DNA from 2 places in the Clostridium subterminale genome. Region 2 is predicted to be linked to the other one. Evidence: riboswitches for the same ligand, from Rfam matches in the RefSeq annotation. Region 2 holds a riboswitch; the other holds the start of a gene.
The links. A riboswitch is a leader RNA that binds a small molecule or an ion and turns the genes downstream of it on or off. The one in region 2 is predicted to bind cobalamin.
Positions count from the first base shown of each region.

Region 1 (8,321 bases), on a different contig from region 2:
GTTTTTCCTGCATAAGAGTCCTCATGAATAAATACTTTTTTATTAGGCATCTCTGGCCTATCCTTCCAAAGAATATTGAAAACATCATCCTCTGGTTTTGTTTTAATTCCTTTTTCTTTAAAAGTTCCCTCTAGATCATGAAGCTGAGAAACTGTAAATACCTTTCCATTAAAGCTTACAGTGCCACCAGATTGCACATTATCACAAATCCACTGTGTATACGTTTTTACACCTGGTTCTCCCATACGTTCCAGTATGTATTCTGTACCTTGTATTTGTTGCTCACCTTGAAGAAAATATCTTCCATCCACCCATAAATGAGCTTCTTTTTCAGTTATAACAACAGTTCCAGCCGATCCAGTGAACCCTGAAATCCATTGTCTTACCCTAAAATAGTCACTTACATATTCACTTCCATGGTTATCTGAACTTGGAATAATAAAAGCATCTATACTTCTTTCTTTCATTAAACTTCTTAAACTTTCAATTCTTGATTTAATATCCATTTTAACATCTCCTTATAAAATAAATTTTATTAATGTTTAAATATTAATCTTATTTTTCAGTGTAATAAACAACTCCTACAGTTTTTGGTCCTACATGACATCCTATCACAGGCCCAATGCATTGTATATCTACATCTATACATAGTATTTCTTTAATTTTATTAGCTAGAGCCCTTCCTTCTTCTTCACAGTTTATATGATGAACTATTACCTGTCCAAGTCCTCTATTTTTTATATCCTGTTGCAATTTTTCTATAATTTTAAGTACTGCCTTCTGTTTTGTTCTAACTTTATCAAAAACTGAAGTCTTTCCACCTTCTACAGTAAGTATAGGTCTAATTTGAAGAAGTGCTCCAAATAAAGCGGCTGCTCCTCCTATACGACCACCCTTTTTTAAATATTCTAAAGTATCTGGTACAAATAAAAATCTACTCCTACTCTTTATAACCTCTACTCCAGCTATAACTTCCTCCATAGATTTACCTTCCTCAGCCAGTTTTGCTGCTTCTAAAACTGCATATCCCATTTGCATACAGTTAGATGCTGAATCTATAACTTCCATCCTAGCCTTAGGATATTTGTCCATTATCATTGTCTTTATTAGTTGATTACAAGTAGCATATGTACCACTCATTTCTGAAGATATAAAAATTCCTAATGCTTCATGTCCTTCACCTATAACCTGGTCAAAGCTATTAAACAAATCATCTATACTTGGTTGGGATGATGTAGGTATACTATCTAACTTCTCCAAGGTTTCATAAAACTTATCATTTTCAATTTCTATTTCTTTATTAGCTATATTATTTATAACAACACCTAAAGAAACTACAGTAATATCATATTTTTCTATGAGCTCCTTTGGTATATAACTAGTACTATCTGTTATTATTTTTATACTCATAAATTCTGCCTCCAAATAACAATAATTATATGCTTATTATTAATTATAATCATAATTAATATTTATTTTTATATTATATTTAACTCTAATATAACATTTTAATTTTTAAAAATATAAAACTCTCTATGGAGCTAACCTTTAAGTAATATAATATTTAAATTAAGTTTGCATCTCAAATTTGAAATTTAAGATGCAAACTACAATATTAATTATATACAATTTTCTAAACAATATTATAATTATATCAATACCAGATTTAAAAATATATAGATAACCATTATTTTCTTAAAAAATCACACTACTAATTAGTATAAATAATGTAAGTTCTACTATTTCATTATTAGCACCTAGGGTGTCTCCAGAATGACCTCCTATTTTGCTATTACAAAACGAATTAAATATTATAGTAACTATAAGTCCACCAAGTAAAAGTATAAATATATATTTAACAGTAAAGAATAACCTTCCAATAAGTAAAGTAAGTGCTAATGCTCCTGCAAAATATACCCCATTAGTATTTCCAATATATAAGTTCCCAGTACCTTCCTTTTTAGCTGTCTTTCCTATTAAAGCTATAAATACAGTAAATAGTCTACTTATCATAGGTACTACTATTATCATATAGCCTATGGATTTTGTTCCTATATAGTATATTCCCAAAGCCTTAACTAATATATCTATAATCATAGCTAATACTCCAAAAGAACCTACTCTACTATCCTTCATTATCTCAATTATTCTCTCTCTACTTCTAAAAGAAAAAAATCCATCACAGGTATCTCCTAATCCATCCATATGAAGTCCACCTGTAATAATTATTCCAATTATAACCGTAATTATAGCAACCACAGGTAACGGTAACCATAGAGACGTAATATAAAAAACTAAATATTCAATAGCCCCAAGAATAGCTCCTACTACCGGAAAATATAAAGTAGCTTTTTTAAAGTTTTCTTTTTCACAAGCTAAAGATATATTCACTGGTATTCTAGTTATAAATTGAAATAGTAAAAGAAAATTATTAAAGAAAATCTTTTCTTTTCCTATGGCTCCTAATACCATAATAGTTACTATAGCTAAAATTATCAAACCTTTAATCATAATAATACTCCTCGTCTATCCCTTTATTTTTAATCCTTGTCCACAGCAAACTAAATATACTTCATCACAAATGTTCGCTACATGTTGATTTATAAACCCTTGAATATCTCTGAAAATTCTAGATAATTTATTTTCAGGCACTAATCCCCATCCAACTTCATTAGTAATTAACACAACTTCTTTATCTAATTCTCTACATTTTTCTAAGAATAATGTAAATTCATTTTTTATGCTATCACATATTTTATCTATTTCCTCATCGCTTATGTCATCGTAATTTGTAGTGATTTCAAACATTAAATTTGTAGTCATTATAGTAACACAATCTAAAAAAATATATTTTTCATTGAATCTCTCTATTTTTTTATGTAAATCTTTATAACTTTCTAAGGTTTCCCATTTTTTATTTCTGCTTTCCTTATGCTTTTCTATTCTGTGTTTCATTTCATCGTCTGTTACTATAGCTGTTGCTATATATAATACATCATCAGTATGTTTGAGTAGATTTTCTCCATATTTGCTTTTTCCACTTCTACATCCACCAGTAACTAAAGTTAATTTACTCATTATCTTTCTCCTTTTCTTTATACTTATAAACAAATTAATTTATATTAAAATTCTACTGGAATTATACTATCAATATAAAAGTACCCGTATTCTAGTTTAATTATGGACAAATCTGCATTTTTAGAATTAAATCTCCAATAATTATCTAAACAACCTTCCAATATATAAGTATATATAGTTCTTATAATTCCTCCATGGGTACAAATAAGTATATTGTCAACGGATTCTCTTTTTAGTTCTTCCATAAAGTTCTTTACCCTGTGATAAACTTCCTCAAAACTTTCTCCATTCTCTATGGAATACTGCTTCCAATCTTTTGTCCAATCATCATATTCCAGCTTGAATAAATCTTGTAGCTGTTTATAGCTTTTACCTTCAAATATTCCAAAGTTTCTTTCATTCAATCTAGAATCTACTATAAACTCTTCTCCTTCATATATTCTTTTAAGTGTATCCTTCGCCCTCTTCTTTTCACTGCAAAACACCTTATCAAAGTTTATATGCTTCAGTTTTCTTCCTACTAATTCAGCTTGTTTAATTCCCTTTGCTGTGAGCTCACAGTCTATTTCTCCATAGTAAGTCTTCTTTATATTTTCTTCTGTCTCCCCATGTCTAACTATATATATTTTCAATTACTACACTCCTTTATAAAAAGATGTATACCCAATAATCTATATACAACCTGTGCACATTCTATTGATTTCTTATATCTATATAATCTTTTTTATCTATACCAGCTTCATTAAAGGAATCCATATTATTCATAGTAAAAACAGCACTCTCTATTATTCCAAAGGCTATTGGACATCCACTACCTTCACCTAATCTCATTCCCAAGCTAAACATAGGCTCAAGTCCTAAAGTTTCCATTGCATATTGTGCTCCTGGTTCTGCTGAAAGGTGAGATGCAAACATATAATCAGAAGCCTTTGAATTTAATTCCTTTGCACAAATAGCTGCTGCTGATGATATAAGCCCATCAATTACCACTGGTACTTTATATATAGCTCCTCCTAAAAATACTCCACAAAGTCCAGCTATATCAAATCCACCTACCTTACTAAGCACATCTATTACATCATTTTTGTTAGGCTTATTTATTTCAATAGATTTTTTTACCACAGCCTTTTTATGAGACAATCCATCATCTGTTAGACCTGAGCCTTTACCTACTATTAAATCACTATCGATTCCTGAGAATACACTTATTATAGCTGCAGAAGTAGCTGTATTACCTACCCCCATTTCACCAGTTCCTATTAAATCATATCCTTGATTTTTTAGTTCCTTAACAACATCAATTCCTACCTTTATAGCTTTGATAGCTTCTTCCCTAGTCATTGCAGGACCTTTAATCATATTACTTGTACCATATCTAATCTTTCTGTTAATTATTCTAGAATCAGTAAAGTCCTTATCTACACCTATATCTATCACTGTAGTATCACTATTATAGTATTTGCTTAATATACACACTCCAGTAGTACCCTTCACAAAGTTTTCTGTAACTGTAGCCGTTACCTCCCTTGGGCATGATGAAACCCCTGATTCTTGAATTCCATTATCAGCACACATTATAACTATATTTTTCTTATTTATCTCTTTTATATGCTCACCTTTAATCCCACTAAGTTTAACAACAATATCTTCTAAGGCTCCTAAACTTCCTATGGGCTTACTTAAATGATCTATATAATTCTTAGAATTATTCATAACTTCCTTATCTGCATGTTCAATACTACTTAATATTTTTTTTAACTCTTCCACTCTTATCACTCCATCTAAATTTATTCTTTAAAATTTATTCTTTAAATAGTTTTATTATAACTAAAAACACCCTTATCCTCTAAGATAAGGGTGTTAATACACATAACTAAATTTATTAAACTAAAAAATAGTTTGATATACTCTTCCCTCCGAAGGTCTCAACTAACAAAGTTTTAGGCAGGTCTCCTGACTCACGGCTTATCCTCATCATTCCCTTCCCAGTGAATCACCAGTGGTATTATGACTTGTATCCGTACACAGTAGCGGGGGCTGCAGTGGATTTTAACCACTTTCCCTATTAAACTTAAAGTACCTTAAACTATTATTCATCTACTTTAAATTATATACTACTAGGATAACTTATTCAACAATCTTTATAGATTCCACTTATATTATATAAAACTATTAATTAAAATATAAATCAAATTTACATAACATTCGTAAATATCCCTATTCCCTTGAAAAATTTATGAAATAGTGGATAATTATAATTGATAAGTAATATCATTTGAATTGTATTTATAACTTTACTATAATACATAAACTGTATTTTAAAATAGTTTATAAAAATTAACTTAAGATTGGAGACGTACTATGAGTAATAGAATTAAAGGAATAATATTAATTATTTTATCTGCCTTCGGCTTTGCAATGATGTCCGCATTTGTAAAGCTATCTGGAGATTTACCTTCTATGCAGAAAGCTTTTTTTAGAAACATAGTTTCTTTTGTCATAGCCCTTGGAATGATTATATATCACAAAGAAAGATTCTTCGGTAAAAAAGAAAGCCAAAAGCTTCTTATTATGAGATCTACTTTAGGTACATTAGGAGTAATATTAAACTTTTATGCCATTGACCATTTGATTCTTTCCGATGCTAATATGCTTAATAAGCTAAGTCCCTTCTTTGTAATACTTTTCTGTGCTATCTTTTTAAAAGAAAATTTGCAACTAAGGCATATTGCTATTATCACTGTCGGATTTCTTGGATCACTACTTATTATTAAACCAGCTTTTAGTGTGGATATAATTCCTTATGTTATAGGACTTTCATCTGCCATATTTGCTGGAGCTGCCTATACCTGTGTTCGTGCCATTGGAAATCGTGAAAAACATTATACTGTAGTATTCTACTTTTCTTGTTTTTCCGTAGTGACTATTTTACCATTTATGATATTTTCTTATACGCCTATGACTTGGCTTCAATTTACCTACTTAATACTAGCTGGTATCTTTGCAACTATAGGACAGTTTGGAATTACTCTTGCCTATAAGTATGCACCTGCAAAAGAAATATCAATTTTCGATTACTCTAATATAATATTTTCAGCTATCATAAGTATGGTAATATTTAACCAATCCCCTGATATCATAAGTGTTTTAGGATACATAGTTATATTTTCGGCTTCACTTTACATGTTTATGTACAATAAAAAATTAGATAACCCTAAATAGTATTTTAAAAAGGGTTGTCTCAAAGTTAATTCTTTTGAGACAATCCTTTTTATTTTTATAACTAATATCTTTCTTTCTCTATTTTATATAGTAATTTATTATAAATTTATGTTAAATTTAATAATTTTCCCTAAATCTTTAATAAATCTTAATATTTATTAAAGGTATTTCTTAAGATTTACCGGGTAATATAAAACTATAGTAAAAATTATGTATGATTAATGGGAGGTTAAAAATATGAAAATATTAATTCTTACCGGAAAATTTGGTATGGGTCATTATTCAGTATCTAAATCTTTATGTGAAGAAATTAAATCTAAATATCCTAATGTATCTGTAGTTATAAAGGATGTTTTTGATTATGCATTACCAACTTACTCTAATACAATTTATAAAGCTTTTAATGTTATTGTAAACAAGGGAAGTATTTTTTATAATCAAGTTTATAAAATTACAGAAAATAGAAAGCATAACATAAGACCTGCATTTTTAAGTTATTTTCTTCCAAAACTTGGTGAACTTATTAAAGATACAGAACCTAATATTATTATTTCTACTCTGCCATTCTGCTCTCAATTAATTTCAAGATATAAGATGAAGTATAATCCTTCTTTACCTCTTATAACTTGTATAACTGATATTAGTAGCCATTCAGAGTGGATTAATGATAATACTAATTTCTATTTAGTTGGAAGTAATTCTTTAAAAAAGGATCTAATTTTAAAAGGTGTTCCTGAAAATAAAATATTTATTAATGGAATACCTGTAAAAGAAGAATTTAAAAAAACTATAACTAATAATTCTTCTAATGAAAAGCAGATCCTTATTATGGGCGGTGGATTAGGATTATTACCTAAGTCTCTGGAATTTTATGACCAGCTTAATTCCTTAGAAAATGTTAAAACTACAGTTATTACAGGAAATAATACCGAAATCTATAATATGCTTCATGGCAAATATGAAAATATTAATGTACTTGGATATACTGATGAAGTTTATAAATATATGCAGCAAGCAGATTTGATACTTTCTAAACCTGGTGGAATAACTCTATTTGAAAGTATTTTCTCAGAAACACCTTTAATTGCATTTAAGCCTTTTCTTCAGCAAGAAATTAATAATACTAATTTTATATTAAATAATGGTATTGGAAAAGTTCTTGAAACAAGTCCTGATAAATGTTTTGATAAAATAAAAAAAATTATCTATGATGATACAATACTAGATGTTCTTTCTAATAATATAAAAAACCTAAAAAGACAATTTGATTGTACAGTAATTGAAAAAGTATTACTTACTTTAGAACCAAACATGGATGGAGTGTGCGCTTAATGTACTTTACTACTTTAACAGCTATTATTATAATTATTTTTCTCATTCACTCAATCATACCAACTTTATACAACAAATATATAAATTCAAATATTATTAAATGCACTAATAAGGATAATGAAATAATGCTTACATTTGATGATGGTCCTGATGAAAGATATACTGATACTCTTTTAGATGTACTTAAAGAAAATGAAATTACAGCTACTTTCTTTGTTGTTGCTGAAAATGCTAAGAAGAACCCTGATATTATACATCGTATGCATAAGGAAGGCCACGCTATAGCACTACACTCTTTAGAGCATAAAAATGCTCTCTTTTATAGCTATAAATATACAAAAAAAGATTTTAAAAAGAGTATAGAAATAATGAGAAACTTTAATTATGAAATCAATTATTATAGACCACCTTGGGGGCATAGTAATATGTTTACAAACTTTTCTATGAAAAAGTATAATTTAAAAATGATTTTATGGGATGTTATGGCTGAGGACTGGAGCAAATATGCAACAATTGATTCCATATCTTCAAAGTTATTATTACGCACTAATGGAAATTCTATTATATGTCTACATGACGCAGGGGAAAATTCAGGTGGTGCTTTCAATGCGCCTCTTAAAACCATTGAAGCATTATCTGCAGTTTTACCTAAGTTAAAGTTAGAAGGTTATAAATTTATAACACCAGAA
Region 1 is NZ_BAAACI010000007.1:232,241-240,561, forward strand. Features, by position in the region: gene ABDZ93_RS14760 (aminopeptidase P family protein) at 1-506, opposite strand, end outside; gene ABDZ93_RS14765 (DegV family protein) at 556-1,410, opposite strand; gene cobS (adenosylcobinamide-GDP ribazoletransferase) at 1,696-2,511, opposite strand; gene cobU (bifunctional adenosylcobinamide kinase/adenosylcobinamide-phosphate guanylyltransferase) at 2,527-3,078, opposite strand; gene cobC (alpha-ribazole phosphatase) at 3,123-3,710, opposite strand; gene cobT (nicotinate-nucleotide--dimethylbenzimidazole phosphoribosyltransferase) at 3,772-4,845, opposite strand; cobalamin riboswitch at 5,005-5,177, opposite strand; gene ABDZ93_RS14790 (DMT family transporter) at 5,440-6,300, shown strand; gene ABDZ93_RS14795 (MGDG synthase family glycosyltransferase) at 6,538-7,632, shown strand; gene ABDZ93_RS14800 (polysaccharide deacetylase family protein) at 7,632-8,321, shown strand, end outside.
Region 1: it holds a riboswitch for cobalamin, as region 2 does, so the genes downstream of both, cobT (nicotinate-nucleotide--dimethylbenzimidazole phosphoribosyltransferase) here and ABDZ93_RS02000 (cobyric acid synthase) in region 2, are expected to answer to the same signal.

Region 2 (8,321 bases):
AAATAAAATCCCTCCTTAATCTGTATATACCTTATACAATAAATTATAGAACTTTGGTAAAACACCGTCAATCACATGTTGTTATGCATTTGACAATGTTATAGAAGTAAGGTAAATAATAAGTATAAAATATATTATAGGAGGAAATAGAATGAGGTTAGTAATTGTTTCTGATATTCACGGCTCTTTAAAATATACAAAAAAAGCTATAGAAATATTTAATAGAGAAGAGGGGGATTATTTATTAATTCTTGGAGATATACTTTATCATGGGCCAAGAAATCCATTACCTGAAGAGTATAATCCTAAAGATGTAGCAGAGATATTAAATGAATATAGTCATAAAATAATTGCAGTGCGTGGAAACTGTGATTCGGAAGTTGATCAAATGTTATTAGATTTTCCATGTATGGGGGATTATTCTGTAGTTTTATATAACAACAAAAGATTTTTTCTAACTCATGGACATATATATAATGAGAATAATATGCCGAATATATCTACAGAAGATATAATGTTACATGGGCATACACATATACTAGGGCTTAGCATAAAAGAGGGTATTTCAATAATTAATCCAGGTTCTATATCTTATCCAAAGGAAAATAATCCTCATAGCTATGGAGTTGTAGCGGGAGATACGTTCTATATAAAAACATTAGACGGCACCATAATTAAAGAAATAGTATTAAACTAAATAATGTTATATATTAAAAAAGAAGAGGAGCATTTTAAAGCTTCCTCTACTTTTTAATTATTTTATCAATTATACTAGATTCAATTAATTCACTTTTACTAAATCCATTTCTAAAGTATCTCACTTGTTTATATTTAACTCCACCCATTTCAAAATCAAGGACATCAATTCTATCTCCCTTAAAAATTTCAGCTTCTTTTTTCCCTTTTAGAAATATATGAATTTCCATATCATTCCTCCATATAGTTATTTACTAAATAAATTATATAACAACATAGATAATTTATTCAATTATATAGATAAAAAGAATTATTGAATTAGGTTAAATAATATTTTAAAAGATAGACATATAGTAATTATTCAAGGGATCTTTTTTGTAAATAGGATTCTATATTTATACTTAACAAAAATAATTTGTAAATAATTAAAAATGGAGTAGGTATAACATGAAAAGTAATGTTATAATGATATGTAAAGGATCTGGTGGTTATATTGTTACTATATGTACTGCAAAACTAAGTACTAAGGCTTCACCTAACATAAAAGAAAAAAATGGTTAGAGAAGCTTTTACATGGTTCCACCAAAAATAACTAATTTTAACTGCAGGAGGAGTATGTATGAACTTAGAACATGTAAAAAACATTGATTCAGAAATTTATGAAGCAATTTGCCTTGAAACTGCTAGGCAGGAAAGTAAAATTGAACTTATCGCTTCAGAAAACTTTACAAGTGAGGCTGTAAGAGAAGCCATGGGGTCAACTCTTACAAACAAATATGCAGAAGGCTATCCGGGAAAAAGATATTATGGTGGTTGCGAATGTGTAGACATTGCTGAAAACATTGCTAGAGATAGAATGTGTAAACTATTTGGCGCAGATCATGCCAACGTTCAACCTCATTCAGGCTCTCAAGCTAATATGGCAGTTTATATGAGCGTATTAGAACCAGGAGATAAAGTATTAGGAATGAATTTATCTGATGGTGGACACTTAACTCATGGAAGTTCAGTTAATTTTTCTGGAAAGTTATATAAATTTATATCTTATGGAGTAGGTGAAGATGGATTTATTGATTATGAGGCATTAAGAACTGTTGCTTTGGAAGAAAAACCTAAAATGATAGTTGCAGGAGCTAGTGCTTATCCAAGAATAATAGAATTTGATAAAATAAGAGCAATTTGTGATGAAATAGGTGCATATATGATGGTAGATATGGCTCATATTGCTGGACTTATTGCAGCAGGGGTTCATCCTAGTCCAGCACCATATGCAGATTTTATTACAACAACAACTCATAAAACTTTAAGAGGACCAAGAGGGGGAGCAATACTTTGTAAAGAAAAGTATGCAAAACTAGTAGATAAAACTATATTCCCAGGAATACAAGGTGGTCCATTAATGCATACTATTGCGGCTAAAGCTATTTGCTTTAAAGAGGCTCTAGATCCATCTTTCAAAGAATATCAGCAAAAAGTTTTAGAAAATGCTAAAACCCTTGCAAATGCATTAAAAGAGAGAGGATTTAATTTAGTATCTGATGGTACTGATAATCATTTAATTCTATTGGATTTAAGAAATAAAGATATTACAGGAAAAGCAGCAGAACATCTATTAGATGAGGTTGGAATTACTGTAAATAAAAATACAATACCTTTTGAAACACAAAGCCCATTTGTAACTAGTGGTATTAGAATAGGTACTCCAGCTACTACTACTAGAGGTTTTGGAAAAGATGAAATGATTGAAATTGCTGATATAATGAATTGGGCAATTGATAATAGAGATAATGATTTATCACCAGCTAAGGAAAGAGTTAAAGCTCTTTGTGATAAAATTCCACTATATAAGTAAATTACTTGCAATAAGTAAATACCTGGCATTTTATCTGCTAGGTATTTATATTATTTAAAAATATAAGGATGAATACATAAGTAATATTTAGATTATATTGACTTATTTGTTTAAACCTCTTATAATTATGATTGAAAATCAAATAGTATTTTAGGTGCTTTTTAAAAGTGAAAAGGGAATATGGTTAAAATCCATAGCAGCCCCCGCTACTGTAAATGATGACGACCCTCAAAATACCACTCTTCATAGGGGAAGGTGAGGTTAGAATGATTCATAAGCCAGGAGACCTGCCTAAATGTAAGCTTTCGGAGGGAAATGAGCTATTTTAGTGGCTAAGTTAATATGTATAAGAAAATTAAAAAATTTTGTAAGTTTTATCTTACTTATATTTAAACTTATATTCTTATTTTACTAAGATGGAAATTTTTTATTTATTTGGGCAAGGGAGCTTTTCTTCCTTGCTTTTTTATTTTATTTAGATAGAAAGAAGGTATAGTAAATGGCTAAAATAATGATTCAAGGTACAGCTTCTTCTGTAGGGAAAAGCATACTAGTAACTGCATTATGTAGAATATTTAAACAAGACGGATATTCGGTATGCCCGTATAAGTCACAAAATATGTCTCTTAACTCATATATAACACTGGATGGAAAAGAAATGGGGCGTGCCCAAGTGTTACAAGCTTACGCTGCTGGTCTTGAACCACAGGTATATATGAATCCTATTCTGCTAAAACCAACTACAGATAAAAATTGTCAAATAATTTTTAATGGAGAAGTCTATGGTTACTCTAATGCAAAGGAATATCATAATTTAAAAGTTAAATTCAAGGATGATTTAAAATCTGCTTTTGAAGAATTGGAAAATCAATTTGATATTATTGTTATGGAAGGTGCAGGAAGCCCTGCAGAAATAAATTTAAGAGATAATGATATTGTTAATATGGGTATGGCTGAACTAATAGATGCGCCTGTTTTACTTGTAGGTGATATCGATAAGGGAGGCGTATTTGCATCTTTATTAGGTACTATTATGCTCCTTAGTGATGCTGAGAAGGACAGAGTTAAGGGAACTATTATAAATAAGTTTAGAGGAGATATATCTTTACTTAAACCAGGAGTTGATAGTTTAGAGGAGCTAACTCATAGAGATTGCTTAGGGGTTGTTCCATATTTTAAATTAGATTTAGAAGATGAAGATGGAGCTGTTGACCTTAATAAGAACATCACAGATAAAATAGATATAGCTATTATAAGATTGCCACATATATCAAACTTTACTGATTTTGATGCATTATCTATAGAACCAGATGTTTCTGTAAGATATGTGGAAACTGTAAACGAATTTAAAACTCCTGATTTAGTTATAATTCCTGGAACTAAAAATACACTAGGAGACTTAGAATATCTAAAAAAATCAGGTTTATATAACAAGATTAGAGAATATGAGGGTAATGGAAAAATTATAGGTATATGTGGTGGATATCAAATGCTAGGTAAAGTACTAGAAGATCCTTATGGGATTGAAACTTTACTAGAGTTTATGGATGGATTAGATCTTTTACCTATAAAAACAGTATTTGAAGAGAAAAAGGTTACTACTAGAGTTAATGGTATCATAGCAAAGGACTTAATAAACAATAACACTCCTTTAAATATATATGGATATGAAATACACATGGGAAAAACTACAATTATGGATGAAGGTAAAAACCTTATTACTATAAATAAGAGTAATAATGAAGAGACTAATCATTTAGATGGGGTAGTAAATGATAAAGGAAATGTGATGGGAACCTATATTCATGGCGTTTTTGATGGGGTTGAATTTAGACAACATATTATTAATGAATTAAGAAGAAATAAGGGGATTGAAGAGAAGGCTTCTATGCCTTATGAGCACTTAAGAGAAAAGGAATTAGATAAACTAGCTGACCTTGTAAGATCGTCTATAGACATGGATAAAATATATAAAATAATGGGCTTAAATAGGTAATAGGAGATATTATTATGATTAATTTTCATATATCTTTAAATATACTTTGTGTATTTTTAGCAGCTATCTTAGACTTTATTTTAGGTGATCCTAGTTGGCTACCACATCCTATTATATATATTGGAAAGCTTATTGGTGCTCTAGAAAAGTGGCTAAGAAAACACTTCCCTAATAATAGTAAATTGAAGTGGACTTCTTTATTTATGGTATTTATAGTTTGTGCAATGACATACATGATTCCTTATTTATTACTTAAACTATCTATAATAAATAATATTATTTTTATAGTAGCTAACACTCTAATAATATGGACAACGCTTGCGGCTAAGAGTCTTCATTCAGCAGGAATTCAAGTCTATGATGCTCTTGGTGAAGATGATATAAAAGAAGCTAGAGTTAAACTTTCATATATTGTAGGTAGAGATACAACTTCTTTAAGTAAGGATGAAATAATTCGAGGGGATGTAGAAACCATAGCTGAAAATACTTCTGATGGTATAATTGCACCTATAATTTATGCCATTATCGGAGGAGCTCCCCTTGCTATGATGTATAAAGGTATTAATACTATGGATTCTATGGTAGGGTACTTAAACGAAAAGTATAAGAATATAGGTTTTTTCCCAGCAAATATTGATGATATATTTAACTTTATTCCTGCTAGATTAACAGGAGTATTAATGTGTCTTACAGCATGGATAGTTAATGGAAGTATAATTACATCCTTTAAGATTATGATTAGAGACAGAAAGAATCATAAAAGTCCAAATTGTGCTTATCCTGAAGGAGCTACAGCTGGAGCTCTATCTATTGAATTAGGTGGTACTAATACTTATTTTGGAGAAGTAGTAGAAAAACCAACTATCGGTGATGCTACAGAATCATTAAGTCATCATCATATAAAAAAATCTATAATACTAATGTATAGTAGTGAAATTTTGCTAATAATTTTAAGTTTAGCATCTTTGATTATACTTTAATTAAAGTTGATTACTTATATATACTTACACATATTAAGATGAAAGGTGGTATATATATTTTGAAACATGGAGGAGATATATATACTGAAGGTACTTTAATTGGAAGAAAACTTTTAGACTTTAGCTCAAATGTAAATCCTATACCTATATCTAAGGAATTTAAGGATAATATAGGAGAAGCTTTAGAAAAGGTACCTCTGTATCCAGATATAAAATATAGAGAATTAAAAAATAACCTATTAAATTATTTATTTAATAGTAATGAGCACTTTAATGGAAATGCCTATGGAGAAGAGTCTCTTAAGAGCATAAGTATTGAAAATATTATAGTAGGGAATGGAGCAGCTGAAATATTAGATTTAGTTATAGGCTATTTGAATTCTATAACTATAGTTGTTCCTTCCTTTGTAGAATATGAAGACTTTAGTAAAAAACATAAATTGAGCATTAATTATTCTTTTTTAAATGAATTTATGGAATATGATTATGTAGATATTTTTAAAAAAGTACAAAATACAGAGGGGTTAATAATCGCTAATCCCAATAATCCAAATGGTTGTATTATTGATCATTGTAAATTTAAAAACATATTAGACTATTGCGAAGTGCATAATAAATTAGTGATTATTGATGAAGCGTTTATAGAGTTTGTATTAGATAATAAGAAGAGTATAATTAATTATATACATAATTATAGTTGTATTGTAATAGTTAGGGCTATAACAAAATTTTTCTCTATGGCAGGAGTTCGCTTAGGTTATGCCATAAGTAGAAATAATGGACTACTAGATTTTATTCAATATAATCAAAATCCTTGGACAGTAAATTGTTTTGCAGAAGTTGCTGCTAAGTATGCTTTAACTGATGAGAAATTTATAAAAGAAGGTAAAAATTGGTTGATTTCTGAAAGAGAATTTATGAAGAATTCTTTGAATGATATAAAGATTATAGAAAAGGTATATGAAAGCAAGGGCAATTATTTTCTTTGTAAAATAAAAGGAGTTACAAGCTCAGAACTTTTAAAACAGCTTATGGAAAAGGGTATTTTAATTAGAAATTGTAATAATTATACTGGCCTTAATGATAGTTTTGTAAGGATAGCTATAAAAACTAGAGATATGAACAAAGCTATTATAAAAGCTTTAAGTGAAATTAATAGCTAAATAAAATATTAGAATAAAGGATAGGATTTTCATGGATAGTTTTAATAATTCCGTATTTATTTCATTGAATGGTATGAATACTAAAGTTTTAATATTAGGTGGAGGAAAAAGCGCTTTAATAAAAGCTAAAACTCTTTTATACAATGGATTTATGGTTCATTGCATCTCAAAAGAATTTACCGATGAATTTAAAGTGTTAGATGGTGCTTATACTAATTTGGAACTTTTAGATAAACCTTTTACTAATGAGTTATTGGAGGATTATCATTTAATTGTAATTTGCACTAATGATGATAAATTCAATGAAAATATTAGGAATATATGCAACAGTAAAAATAGAATTTTTATAGATACTACACTTCCAGAAAACTCCAAGGCTGTTCTTTGTGCTACAGGAAGAAGCAAAAATATTGCTTTAGGTCTTCGAGTTAAGGGGAAAAATCCTAAAGCATCAGTATTTTTATGTAATAAGGGAAAAGAGTATTTTGAGAGCTTTGACAATTATATAGAATTTATAACTCATATTAGAAATAATGTAACAACTTTAAATAACAAAAATGAAATTCTAAATTTTATCTGTTCTGAAGATTTTCTTTTTTTCTTTAACCATGGATACCATATTGAGATTTTGAAGTTATTTTATTCAGATTTATTAAATAAACGAGGTATAGATTTAAACTATACCATGAATGGAGGAGTATAATTGGTTTTAAAATTAGCTACACGAAAAAGTAAGCTTGCTCAAGTTCAAACTGATTATGTAATGAATTTGATTGAAGAGTTACATAATATAAAATGTGAAAAGGTTCTTACAGATACCTTAGGAGATAAAAGACTTGATGTAACGTTAGATAAAATTGGTGGAAAGGGTGTCTTTATAAAAGAGTTAGAAAAATTAATGATTGATGAAAAAGCACATGGTGGAGTCCATAGTATGAAGGATGTACCCTATGAGTTACCAGAGGGTTTCTCTATTGCTGCTACACCAATAAGGGAAGATGTAAGAGATGCATTTGTATCTATGAATGGTATTTCATTTTTTGATTTACCTAAGGGAGCTAGAGTTGGTACTAGTAGTAAAAGAAGAAGTGAACAAATTCTGCTTTTAAGGCCAGACGTTGAAATAGTTCCTGTAAGAGGAAATGTTCAAACAAGAATTGATAAGATTGAAAATGAAAATTTAGATGGAATAGTATTAGCTGCTGCAGGGTTAAAGAGATTAGGATTAGAGGGAATCATTACTAATTATTTTGAGACAAATGAAATAGTTCCTGCAATTGCACAAGGAGCATTAGGAATAGAAATTCATGAGAGTTGTGAGTATGCAGATGAATTAAAGGCCTTAGATAATGAGGAAGTCAGAATTTGTGTAGAAGCTGAAAGAAGCTTTATGAGAGAGTTAAAAGGCGATTGTCACTCTACTATTGGTGCATATGCTAGTATAGAAGAGGATGTAATGACTATTATGGGTATATATGAAGTCAATGGTAAACTAATAAAAGACACTGTAGTAGGAAATAAAGAGGAATATTTAAACTTAGGAAAAAAATTATCACAAAATATCTTAAATAAATAGATATTAAATAGGAGGATGTATGGGAAAGGTTTATTTAATTGGAGGTGGTCCAGGATCA
Region 2 is NZ_BAAACI010000001.1:367,465-375,785, reverse strand. Features, by position in the region: gene ABDZ93_RS02020 (NAD(P)H-dependent oxidoreductase subunit E) at 1-1, opposite strand, end outside; gene yfcE (phosphodiesterase) at 152-697, shown strand; gene ABDZ93_RS02010 (hypothetical protein) at 744-926, opposite strand; gene glyA (serine hydroxymethyltransferase) at 1,316-2,548, shown strand; cobalamin riboswitch at 2,684-2,857, shown strand; gene ABDZ93_RS02000 (cobyric acid synthase) at 3,048-4,544, shown strand; gene cbiB (adenosylcobinamide-phosphate synthase CbiB) at 4,586-5,524, shown strand; gene ABDZ93_RS01990 (pyridoxal phosphate-dependent aminotransferase) at 5,563-6,687, shown strand; gene ABDZ93_RS01985 (NAD(P)-dependent oxidoreductase) at 6,719-7,390, shown strand; gene hemC (hydroxymethylbilane synthase) at 7,391-8,263, shown strand; gene cobA (uroporphyrinogen-III C-methyltransferase) at 8,283-8,321, shown strand, end outside.